DNA from 3 places in the Neobacillus sp. 204 genome. Region 1 is predicted to be linked to each of the others. Evidence: riboswitches for the same ligand, from Rfam matches in the RefSeq annotation. Region 1 holds a riboswitch; each other region holds the start of a gene.
What was found. Region 1 has a riboswitch for lysine ahead of ACJ004_RS29010 (amino acid permease). Riboswitches for the same ligand answer to the same signal wherever they lie in the genome.
Positions count from the first base shown of each region.

Region 1 (4,342 bases):
CACCATTAATTAACAGACTCGATTATGAGTCTGTTTTTTGTTTAAGCTGTAAAAAAATAGCACGCGTTTTGCGTGCTATTTTAAAAAAGATTAATTCTTCAAATCACATTTATCTAAAGGAATAACCTTTGTTTTTTTTGTGAATTTATAACCAAGCCACACAATAAGGAATAATGGCAGGCCGATATATGAAACTAAAACACCATTCCAATCTATTTGGTCACCCGTGAAGGCAGAATAGTTTTGGCCTAGGACAACAATTCCGCAAACTAGAAAGGCGAAAATTGGACCAAATGGGAAGAATTTTGATTTATAGGGCAGTGAGTTCAGATCTTTTCCTTGGGCAATAAATGCTTTACGGAAACGATAATGACAGACAGCAATCCCTAACCATGCGATAAAGCCAGACATTCCTGAAGCATTTAATAACCAGACATAAACCGTTCCATCTCCAAAGAATGAAGCAAGGAAAGCGAGTGTTCCCACTAAGGTTGTTGCAATTAAAGCATTAACTGGAACACCTTTTTTGTTTAATTTACCAAGGAACTTTGGGGCTTTACCTTGACGGGCCAAATCCCAAAGCATTCGAGTGGAGGCGTACATTCCTGAATTCCCTGCCGATAAGACAGCCGTTAAGATAACAGCATTCATGATTGATGCAGCGAAAGCAATTCCTGCCTTTTGTAAAACCAAAGTAAATGGGCTAACAGTAATATCACCATTTGCTAAATTATCGTTTGTATAAGGAATAAGAAGTCCGATGACTAAGATAGCTAATATATAAAATAATAAAATACGCCAGAACACCTGCTTAACTGCACGTGGGATGGCTTTCTTTGGATCTTCTGTTTCACCAGCAGCGACGCCTAAAAGCTCAGTTCCTTGGAAGGAGAAGCCAGCAGCCATAAAGATTCCCAGCATCGACATAAAGCCGCCGTGAAAGGGTGCATCACCAATTGTGAAGTTTTTGAAGCCGGGTGCATCATTACCCATGATCCCGAAAATCATTAACGCACCTGTAATAACAAAAATAATTACTGTTACCACTTTAATTAAGGAAAACCAATATTCTGCTTCTCCAAATCCTTTGACAGAAAGGTAGTTTAAGAGAAACATAATCACTAAAAAGATGCCGCTCCAAATAAATGAGGGCGTATCAGGAAACCAGAATTTCATGATCATGGTTACCGCAGCTAATTCTGCAGCAATGGTTATGGCCCAGTTATACCAATAGTTCCAGCCTAAGGCAAAACCAAGGGAAGGATCGACAAATTTGGTTGCATACGTACTAAAGCTTCCGGCAACGGGCATATAGGCACCCATTTCGGCTAATCCTTGCATCAAAAAGAAAACCATAATCCCAATAACTAGATAGGAAAGGATAGCCCCTCCGGGTCCTGCGCTATGGATCGCGCCGCCACTAGCAAGAAAAAGCCCAGTTCCAATCGTCCCACCAAGGGAAATCATGGTAAGGTGACGAGATTTTAAACCTCTTTTTAATTCTGATGGATCTCTTTGTATAGTTAAATCACTAGTGTTTTCAGCTTCTTTTAATACTCTCGCTGTTTGCATAATCTTAACTCCTCTTTTCTTCTTGTTTTTCGAGAAGGAGTTTGGAATATAAAAATGCCATCGAGGAATAATCGATGGCATTGTAAATACCCCGCATCATACCTTCCGAAAGATAGCTCAACACGATAAGCTGGTAGGACTAATCGTGACAGTTCTGTTCCTATTAGGAGACAGCCCCAGCATGCTTTTTGAAGAGATGAAAGCACACTTCGGCGGATTTTCCTTTCAAACGGAGTCAGGGATGTCTCACACATCTCGTCCGCTTTACTAATAAAAACCGCGACCTCTACCTCATCGGTTTGATGAGGATTTAGTATCATTAAGTTAATATACTAGTATACTATATGGATTCATATAGAAATGTCAATATGTAAAAATCAATTCCGTAATAAACAGATAATTTATTTTTTTAAAATAAATTTTTTATTTTACTTTAAGAGAGAGAATCTGTATTATTTTTAAATAGAATTAATTGCCTGTTTGTATTAGGAGGATTTGTACCATGCAGATTGTTGGAATGATGTTGGGATCTCTAATTATTGTGGTTGCCTTTAACCTTTTTTTAATCCCGCATGAAGTGTTGAGCAGCGGATTAAGCGGAATTTCAATGATATTAGGGATGATCTCACCGGTTAATACAGGGGTAGCAAATTTCCTGCTAAATTTTCCTTTATTAATTATTGGATATAAAATGTTAGGGAAAAAATTTATCGTAAATTCGATTTTTTCAGTGATCATTATCTCAATTGGACTTTATTTAATTCCCGTTTATGCCATTGCAGATGATACCATTCTCTCAGCTATTTTTGGTGGAGCGTTAACCGGTTTAGGTGTTGGAATTGTTTTCCGCTGTTCTGGATCGACCGGAGGATTTGATATTATTGGCATGATTGTAGCAAGAAAAAGAGATTTCCCAATTGGTGTTTTACTTTCAGGCATGAATGCAGTTGTGATTTTGATCAGCGGATTTTTATTTGATTGGGATTCTGCTCTTTATACCTTAGTTTCCATTTTTGTGACAGGTAAAGTTGTCGATGCAATCTATACAGACCATGCTAAATTAACGTTAATGATTATCACAGATAAAGGCGAAGAGATGAGACATCATTTACTGAAAAATTTGTATCGAGGTTTAACCGTTATGGATGGTGTTGGCGGATATTCAAATAACCAGCGGAATGTATTAATAACGGTCATTTCTAGATACGAACTTAATGAAGTTAAAAACTTAATCACGGAAGTCGATTCATGTGCTTTTGTTAATATAACAGAAACAATTGAAGTCATGGGATTGTTTCATCGGCCAAGTCCGTAAACAAAAAGGTTTGCATCTATTAAATAGAGCAAGCCTTTTTGTTTAATTAGGATTTCCCTCGCTTTTTTATCCATTTCATCATCACATGGATCACCTCTTCAAGCTCCTTACCCGCTTGGGTTAAGTCATATTCCACTTTTTTAGGTGATGTGGCAATCACTCTTTTGACAATCAATCCTTCATTTTCTAAATCTCGCAACCGTTCGGTTAACAGTCGATCAGAAATTCCAGGAATCGAGGAAACAATTTCATGGTAGCGCTTCGGTCCATCGAGGAGCGAAAAAATAACAGAACCCATCCAACGTTTACCTATAAATTCAATCGCATTATGAAAATTGGTACATATATGCTTAATTTCCTCAGCGGACTGAGTCATACAATTTTGGTTTTTAGGTTCACTCATATAAAATCCCTCTTTTTTACTTTTCTAGTTCTATCATACCATAGTTTAATTTCTTGACGAAAGGTACTTACTAATAGTAAGATGCTTTTGTACTTACTTTTAGTAAGTTAAATTAATTAGGGGGAATTCTCTCATGCAAACAACCGTTTCGAAAAGTTTATCTGAAGTGATCAAAGAACGTCGCTCTGTTAGAAAATATGATTCAACATATAAAATTTCTCAAGAAGAAATCAATGATATGTTAAAGGAAGCAACACAAGCCCCATCCTCTAGTAATCTACAACCTTGGCGTTTTATTGTCATTCAGGACCAAGAGGTTAAAAAGGAACTTAGAACGGTGGCTAACAATCAAGAGCAGGTGGAAACTGCATCCGCGGTGATTGCTGTCTTAGGTGACAAGGAAATGTATAAAAACGTAGAAAAAGTTTATCGAAGTGCCTATGATGCTGGTTTTATGGATGAGACTAATATGAATCGATTAATCGAAGGGACCAATAAAACTTACCCATTTGCGTCAGAAGAAGTTTTAAAAAATATTGCTTCATTTGATGCAGGCTTAGTGTCGATGCAATTGATGTTAATTGCAAAGAATAGAGGATATGATACCGTTCCCATGGGGGGATTTGACAAAGAAAAATTTGTGAAAATGTTTAATATTGAAGATCGATTATTCCCAATTGTGTTGATTTCCGTAGGGAAGGCTGCTGCGCCAGCTTTCAATACCACACGTTTGCCTTTGGAAGATGTTTTAATAGACTATAAGTAAAAGGGAAGGCGCATGAAAGAATTTCATGCGCCTGCTGATTTTAATTATTAATATACTTTTCAAATACATAGCCGAAGTCTTTTACCATATATTGTTTTTTGCTGTCTTCTAACCATTGAAAGGCAGCTTGATTTAACATTTTAAATTGAACAACCAAATTGCTGTCTGCACTTGTCACGCGGCCTAAAGTAGTGGAGGCGACATCTAGGCTTTGTTTGGCAAACTGAAGGGAAATTTCATTTTCATGTGAGATTTCAGAAATTTTTATAAGGGCTTTATATAAATC
Region 1 is NZ_JBJORY010000027.1:4,001-8,342, forward strand. Features, by position in the region: gene ACJ004_RS29010 (amino acid permease) at 91-1,572, opposite strand; lysine riboswitch at 1,678-1,869, opposite strand; gene ACJ004_RS29015 (YitT family protein) at 2,075-2,887, shown strand; gene ACJ004_RS29020 (winged helix-turn-helix transcriptional regulator) at 2,934-3,290, opposite strand; gene ACJ004_RS29025 (nitroreductase family protein) at 3,424-4,056, shown strand; gene ACJ004_RS29030 (PH domain-containing protein) at 4,097-4,342, opposite strand, start outside.

Region 2 (4,342 bases), on a different contig from region 1:
ACACGTTGGAGCAAAAACATCCAGTTTCTGAAAAAACCATATTGACTTGCATTGTTTTTAGCTGTAAAAGCAATATACAGCCCGTAGATCGCATGAAATAAAATCGGTAAATAAATAATTACAGTTTCTAAAACATAGCGAAAGGGAAGATTCCCCATAAAGTTCGCAGCTTTGTTGAAGGATTCTACCCCTTCTGTTGCATAGTGGTTAACAACCAGATGCTGCATCACGAAGATTCCAATAGGAATAACCCCTAGCAACGAATGCAATCTCCGATAAACAAACTCTCGATTACCCGCCATAAATGTACCCCCCTATAATGTTTAAAAAAAATGATGTTTAGTTTCTATCAATTTAAAACCCCTTTGTTTGAAACCTAGCATCACTGTGACAATAATGTGACATGTCCATTTTACTCCCATCATCTAAGAGCGTCAAGAAAACGGATACACAATTTCTACATAAAAATAAAATTTTTTAAATATATTGAAATTATAATAGATTGGTTATTTCCGCTTTCTAAAATGGATATATTTTGAAAATTATTCGATTTATATTAATAATTGCCAAGATATAACGGTTGTTAATTTTCCCATAAAGGGAATGATAATTATTATGAAAAACATGGTTAGGTATTGCAAAATAACAAAAAAACTAAGCTAATTTGATTCGTTATAACTAGAAAAACTGTAATGAAACTTTATAAAAAGTGTATATAATAGAATGATAGAAAGAGGGGAAGCTTGTGAATAATAGTACAATTGTTAATGAAACAATAACTACTGATGAACCAAGGTCCATATCCATGTTCGGTTATGAATTAATCAGAGAAATTCTTTTGCCTGAAATTTTAGGAAAAGATACACCTGAAATTTTATATTGGGCCGGAAAACGACTCGCACGAAAATATCCATTATTGGATATAGATCAAATTATTGATTTCTTCGCCAAGGCCTCATGGGGTCAGCTGGAACTTATAAAGGAAAATAAAACAGAGTTCCAATTTGAATTGATGAGTCCGCTTATTGTTTCACGTGTCAAGTCCAAAGCTGAGCACTTTTTCCAACTCGAAGCAGGATTCCTAGCTCAACAAATTGAACTTCAAAAAGAAGCCAATGCTGAAACCTTCGAGCATCCAGTAAAAAAATCAAACAAAGTCCTTTTCACAGTGAAATGGGAAAAAAACTAATCGAAAATGGTGTCAGGCACTTGTGAGTGACTGACACCATTTTTCTTGGCTAGCTCCAGCGCCTAGGGGCTCGGGTCATAAGCCAATCCGTCATGAAGGTTAAAAAGCAACCTTCACGTCGGCTCGTCTTATGCCTGTCGCCCCTAGGAAAAAATGAACTACTTTTTTCCCTGAACAAGGCGCTTCCGCTATTCTATTTATTCGCTAGTTCGAATGCTTCGTGCAAAGCTTCTACTGCTTTTAACATATTTTTTTCTTCTACCACGGCAGAAACCTTAATTTCTGAGGTGCTGACCATTTTAATTTGGATGTTGTTTGCAGCAAGTACCTCAAACATCCTTGCTGCTACACCAGGATTGGAAATCATTCCTGAACCGACAATCGACACTTTCGCTAATTTGTTTTCAGCGTCAATCTGCTCATAATTAAGCACTGATTTATTATCTTCAAGGACATTTAAAGTTTCTAATAGATCATCTGTATGAATAGAGAATGACAAATTTGCAGAGCCACCCTCTGTTGTGCTTTGGATAATAATATCCACATTCAAATGATTTTCAGCAAGTGTTGTAAAGATGGTAGACAGGCTTGTTAATGAATTGGCTAAGCCTAATACTGTTACTTTTGTAATTTCGTCTTCAAATGCGACACCACGGACTACTAAGTTTTGTTCCATTGCTGCTTCCCCCTCAATGATAGTTCCTTCTATTTTCTCCATACTCGAACGAACCTCGAGCCGTACTTGATAGTTTTTGGCAAATTCTACTGCCCGAGGATGAAGTACACCCGCACCTAAATTAGCTAACTCAAGCATTTCATCGTATGATACCGATAATAGTTTGCGAGCACTCTTAACATACCTCGGGTCTGTTGTGAAAACTCCAGTTACATCGGTATAAATGTCACATTTATCCGCCTTCAGGGCAGCAGCCAATGCCACCGCTGTTGTATCAGACCCGCCACGGCCCAGTGTGGTAATTTCACCATCTACCGTGATTCCCTGGAATCCAGCAACAATAACTACTTTGCCAGCTTCGAGCTGAGTTTCAATCGCTGCTGTTTTAATATTAGAAATCCGGGCATTTCCGTGGACTGGTTCTGTCATAATTCCAGCCTGCCAGCCTGTAAAGGATACGGCATCAAGTCCTTCCTGGTTGAGAGCCATCGACAATAACGCAATGGTCACTTGCTCTCCAGTTGATAACAGCATGTCCATTTCCCGTTTATTAGGCTGCGGAGAAATTTCCTTTGCTAAACCGACAAGTGTATCCGTTGATTTACCCATCGCAGAAACAACCACAACAACATTGTTGCCTCGATCGATCTCCTCTTTTACACATGATGCTACATTTAAAATTCTTTCTACACTAGCAACGGACGTGCCTCCGAATTTTTGTACAATAATCCCCATGTTCGATTTCTCCTTCTTTCAAGTGAATACGTTAGTTTTCCCCAAATAAAAAAAGCAATGAGAGGGCATCTCATTGCTTAAAACACGAAAAAAAATTCTCGCACCTACAATGTAAGATAGCTCTCCAAGACATTAGTCTTGACAATCCAGCATTTATTCAATACGGGACCAGCAAAGAAAGAAATGAGACCCTCTTTACTTCGGCGAACATCCCCTTTCATGATTCTTCTCAGAAGCTCATCCTTCTCAGAACCACTACTCTTGAAGCTCGCACCTCTACCTTCACTTTAATACGTAAAAGTGATAGTAAATTAAATTTTCACTAATTATAGCATGTTCTTTTTTTACTGACAATCACTAGGATTGAAGTTTTTTGATTAATTCTTCTGCTACATTCGTAGGAATTCCAATATTTATGATTTCCTCTTTACTTGCTTCTTTCATTTTCTTCACAGATCCGAACTGTTTTAACAATAACTTTTTCCGTTTCTCACCGATTCCCGGAATATCATCAAGTAAGGATTGAAAAGTACTTTTACCTCGAAGCTGGCGATGGAAGGTAATCGCAAAGCGATGGACTTCATCTTGAATCCTTTGCAGTAAATAAAACTCCTGGCTGTTTCTCCCTAATGGAACAATCCCTAAAGGATTGCCGTACAGCAATTGTGAAGTCCGGTGTTTTTCATCTTTTACAAGTCCTGACAGCGGAATATCAAGGCCTAATTCATTTTCCAAAACGTCACGTACGGCTTCGACATGCCCTTTACCACCATCGATGATAATTAAATCAGGAAGAGGGAGTTCCTCTTTTAAGGCACGTGAATACCTTCTTCTCGTTACTTCCCGCATCGATTCATAATCATCCGGTCCCTGAACGGTTTTGATCTTGTATTTTCGGTATTCACGATGATTTGCCTTGCCATCAATGAAAACAACCATTGCTGATACAGGGTCCGTCCCTTGGATGTTGGAATTATCAAAGGCTTCGATCCGGTGCGGTGTGTAGATTCCCAGTAATTCGCCCAGGTTCTCGACCGCCTTTATGGTTCGATCTTCATCTTTTTCAATCAATGAAAACTTTTCACTCAAGGCAATTTTGGCATTTTTGATAGCCAATTGAACAAGATCCTTTTTTTGCCCGCGTTGCGGCTGGAGCACTTTTACTTCTAAGAGTTGTTCGGCTAAACTCAAATCGACTTCATCCTGGATAAGAATTTCCTTTGGCTTAAAGTGATTAGCTTTCGAATAAAATTGACCGAGGAACGTTAAGATTTCCTCCTCTGGCTCATTATAAACAGGGAACATGGAAACGTCCCGCTCAATTAATTTTCCTTGGCGGACAAAAAAGACTTGGACACACATCCAGCCTTTATCGACTGCATAGCCAAATACATCACGATCGGTAAAATCGGTCATCGTAATTTTTTGTTTTTCCATAATAGTTTCAATATGAATGATTTTATCACGATATTCTTTTGCTCTTTCAAAGTCTAATTCTTCGGACGCCGCAGACATTTTTTCCTTAAGTTCTTTCTTAATTTCCTTATAACCGCCATTTAAAAAACGAGTAATTTCATCCGTCATTTGTTTGTACTGTTCTTCATGTATTTCATTCACACATGGTGCCAGGCACTGCCCTAAATGGTAGTATAGACAGACTCGATCCGGCAGGGTTGAGCATTTGCGGAGCGGATAAATTCGGTCAAGAAGCTTTTTGGTTTCATTAGCGGCAGTCACATTCG
Region 2 is NZ_JBJORY010000009.1:100,954-105,295, forward strand. Features, by position in the region: gene ACJ004_RS19130 (succinate dehydrogenase cytochrome b558 subunit) at 1-302, opposite strand, end outside; gene ACJ004_RS19135 (YslB family protein) at 746-1,189, shown strand; gene ACJ004_RS19140 (aspartate kinase) at 1,383-2,600, opposite strand; lysine riboswitch at 2,710-2,887, opposite strand; gene uvrC (excinuclease ABC subunit UvrC) at 2,958-4,342, opposite strand, start outside.
Region 2: another riboswitch for lysine. It lies ahead of ACJ004_RS19140 (aspartate kinase); the one in region 1 lies ahead of ACJ004_RS29010 (amino acid permease).

Region 3 (4,342 bases), on a different contig from region 1:
TCTGGAATGGTTAAATAACCACGCTCTATCGCAACTGAGACCACATTTACCATACTCCGGCCAAGGAGTGCGATCTTACGCTTTGCCTTTATTGCAGCAGCAACCACCTGTTGAACACGATTCACATTAGAAGCAAAGGTGGAGATAAAGATTTTCCCGTCAGCTTTCATAAAGGCCTCATCCAAATTGCCACCAATCATTTGCTCGGATGGTGTTAACCCCTTACGCTCTGCGTTGGTACTTTCTGATATTAAGACTAAGACACCTTGCTGACCAATATCGGCCATCTTATGAATATCTGAATGCTGATTATTCACAGGTGTTAAATCAAATTTGAAGTCTCCGGTATGAACCACATTCCCCTCCGGAGTATGAAACACAATGCCGAGACAGTCCGGGATACTGTGACTTACTCTGAAAAAGGAAATAGTCGTTTCTCCAAACTCAAGCTTGGAATTAGTGTCAATCGTCAAGAGCTTCGTGTTACCCTTCAACCGGTGCTCGTCTATTTTTAATTCGATGAGACCCAGTGTAAAACGGGTTGCGTAGATCGGGATGTTCAATTTTCTTAAAATATAAGGGATCCCGCCGATATGATCTTCATGCCCGTGTGTCACAATTAAAGCGCGAATCTTCTCCTGGTTTTCTTCTAGATAGGTAATATCTGGGATAATTAAATCAATTCCTAATAAACTTTCATCAGGAAACTTACCGCCGCAGTCAATGATAAAAAGATCGTCTGCGTATTGAACCACATACATGTTCTTACCGATTTCATTGATGCCGCCTAAAGCGAATATGGATAATTGCTGTTCAGTTGTTTGCAAGTGATAATCCTCCCTATTCCAAGTAAATAAGAATAGTATGCCCTTTAGGACGGACTTTATTGAAAAAGAAGAGTGAAAACTTTTAGCTATATAGACAACAAAAGGCTGCCAACACCCATGCTTATGGTAGTTGGCAGCCTTTGATTAATTAGTAATCACTTTAAATCAACGTTTCGATTTTGGCTGCAGGTAGAACAACTTGCAATGCTTTTTCTTCTTCATGACTTAAAGGGAGCAATGGCAATCGAAGTCCGCCAACTTGTACCCCGCTCATGTTCAAAGCTGATTTGACTGGTGCTGGATTAGGGGCAGCAAATAATGCCTTCATAAGCGGAAGAAGGCGGCGATGGGAAGTAGCTGCTTCTTGGACCCGGCCGTTTTTAAAGTGATTGATCATTTCTTGCATTTCATTCCCAATGACATGGGAAGCAACGGATACAACCCCGGCTCCGCCAATGGCTAAAACCGGCAATGTTAAGCCGTCATCACCACTATAAAGAGTAAAATCACTTGGGGCTTGGCTAATTATAGACGCCATGGCATCCAGGTTGCCGCTTGCTTCTTTTACGGCGACAATATTCTTGATTTGTGACAGGCGAACAATGGTCTCTGCCGCCAGATTGACCACACTTCGTCCAGGGACATTATAAAGCATAATCGGTAATGATGTGGCTTCAGCAATCGCTTTGAAGTGTTGATACATACCTTCTTGGGATGGTTTGTTATAATAAGGAGCAACAAGCATAATCCCATCCACACCTGCTTCCTCAGCCTGCTTTGTTAAACTGATCGAAGCTCGCGTGTTATTTGAGCCAGTGCCAGCAATGACTGGAACTCTTCCTTTAGCGGCACCAACAACAAATTTAAATAGTGCGATTTTTTCATCTGTCGTTAAGGTTGGCGATTCTCCTGTTGTACCAGCAACGACAAGTGCATCCGTCCCATTATCAATTAAATAATCTACTAGTCTTCTTGTTGCGTTAAAATCTACCTCACCATTTTGATCGAATGGCGTAACCATAGCGGTTAAAACTTGGCCAAATTTCATCTTTTCTCACCCTTTTAATAAATTTTTTTAAAAATTTAGAGGTGGGTAAGGCCATTCAAAATTCAACGCAAAAAAGCAACAACGAGGGTTCGCTGTTGCAGTAGAAACATAAAAAAATAAGTTCCCGTGCGTAAGATAGCCCTCCATATAGTTTCCTATATGACAGTTCTGTATTTATTCAATAGCAGAACCAGCTTCATGATAAATGAGAATCATTGAAGCTTCGGCAAATTCCCCTTTTCACAATCATCACTGGATCTCATTATCCTCTTATTGTGTACTAATGGTCTTTGCGCCTCTATCCTCACTTCAAAGTATTGAAGTAAGAAAATATATAATTGATTGTAAATATATCAGAATATTTCTTTTGTTTCAAGGGAAAATGGACCTATATTTGAAATCACCGTCAAATTTCTGCCGTTTCTAAAAGCTGTTTTTCTTTCTCTACCTCTAATGCAGAAACAATATAAGCAAACCCGTTCATAACAAAGTAAATAACATCAGATTGAACCCGTTCCTTTTCACCTAAATAAGTATTTATGATCACACTAAAGGAAAAGAATACGACAAAGGATAATGCAATTTTATTAAAAAGTATCATAGCCACCGGCTCCTTTAATTAGGATTCATATGTTAATCATATTTGCTTGAAACTGGTTTTATGTCTGCCGTCGGAAGGCTGGCTATAGAAATCAATGAGTGCCCGGTGTTGGTTCATTTACCATTGTCCTGCTTGGAAGTTCTTTCTTCCCGTGCAGGAAGTAATAAAGAACAATCGTTGCTAAAGCAACAACACCTAAGATCACATAAAGAGTACTATAGCCTGTTAGTGGAATAATGAATCCAAGGATGTATGGACCGAATCCAAGCCCAGCATCAAGAAAAATAAAGAAGGTTGATGTTGCTAATCCCATCCGATGGGGAGGGGTTACTCTTACGGCGACTGCCTGAGTACTTGATTGCATGTTACCGAAACCAAGGCCGATCAGAACACCGGATGCTAATAAAGTGATGCTGACACTTGCTGAACTAAGTAGAAACAAACCGGCAGCTAAGGCAATAAAGCTAGGATACATAACATAGTTGGCCCCTTTCAGGTCCATTAAGCGGCCGGTAACGGGGCGAGATAACAATACGGCGATGGAATAGACTAAGAAAAAGAAACTTGCTGTACTAACTAGGTCGATTTCTATCGCATAAAAATTAATAAAAGAAAGAACGCTAGAATAACAAAAGGCTACTACTAAAGTAATAACCGCGATTGGAAGTGCTTTTGGCTCAATATAATTTGAAAGCTTAAATCCTTTTGTTTCAGTTGGTTTGGCGGAGACTTCCAATTGTGGCACATTCACGAAGAACGCTGTGATCAAACTAATTACCCCTAATACAAGCGAGAAAATAAAGATCATTTGGAAGTCTGTATGCTGGGTCATGTATAGTCCAATGAAAGGGCCAATTGCTGTAGCCAGTGTGGCACTCATGCTGAAATAGCCAATTCCTTCGGCTTTCCGCGTAGCAGGGATAATCTGGGCCACAATTGTTCCCGTTGCTGTGCCAACCATTCCTGCTGCAATCCCATGAAGTAACCGGGTAATAAGCAAGAAGGTAATCCCGAAATTCACAAAATATAAAAGAAGCGTCAAAATAAAAAAGATGATACCAATGAATAACGTTTTCTTGCGGCCAATTGATTCAATAAATCTGCCAATTAACAACCGGCCAATTAATGATCCGACAATAAAAATCCCTGTTACAAGCCCTGCTTGACTTGTCGACGCATTAAATTCATCTACGGCATAAACGCCGATGATGACAATTAATAAATAAAAGACTAACGTTATGAAAAAATTGACCCCGGAAACAATTGTAAAATCCTTGGTCCAAAGTTTAGCTCTTGGTTGATTCACGTTTTTTAACCCCTTACTTAATAATATTATCTCGAATTTCTCCCATAATCCGGATGGCCTCAAGCTGTTCATGCTCGGTGATTCCTTTTAATATATCCACTTCAAATTGATTAATCGTGACACGAACCTCCGTATATATTTTTCTTCCTAGTTCTGTCAGCTGGGTTCTCTTTTCACGTTTATCCTTACTAGGTACCTGCTCGACATACCCCAGTTCTTCTAACCGGTTAATGGTCCGGGTTATAGTGGGCTTTTCCACATATAAATAATGTGATAGCTCCACAAGTGTGGCAGAACCATAATTAGTTAAGTAGTGAAAAATAGACCATTGCGCTCTGTGCAGTTGATGTTCAGCCAAATGAAAATTCAACTTATTTTCAAATGGGCGGTACAATAACAATAATTGGTGAAAGAATTTTTGCGAAGTTTTTATTTAAATCACCCCGATTTAATTAAAATAGTTAGCTAGAGTAATAATTACCTTGGGTAACTATATTAGTGTATCAGAAGTCTTCATAGAATGTCTAATGGTAAATATCGAGATGATACTAATCAAACGT
Region 3 is NZ_JBJORY010000010.1:168,760-173,101, reverse strand. Features, by position in the region: gene ACJ004_RS20870 (ribonuclease J) at 1-761, opposite strand, end outside; gene dapA (4-hydroxy-tetrahydrodipicolinate synthase) at 988-1,875, opposite strand; lysine riboswitch at 2,004-2,184, opposite strand; gene ACJ004_RS20860 (hypothetical protein) at 2,282-2,476, opposite strand; gene ACJ004_RS20855 (MFS transporter) at 2,568-3,782, opposite strand; gene ACJ004_RS20850 (MarR family winged helix-turn-helix transcriptional regulator) at 3,796-4,215, opposite strand.
Region 3: another riboswitch for lysine. It lies ahead of dapA (4-hydroxy-tetrahydrodipicolinate synthase); the one in region 1 lies ahead of ACJ004_RS29010 (amino acid permease).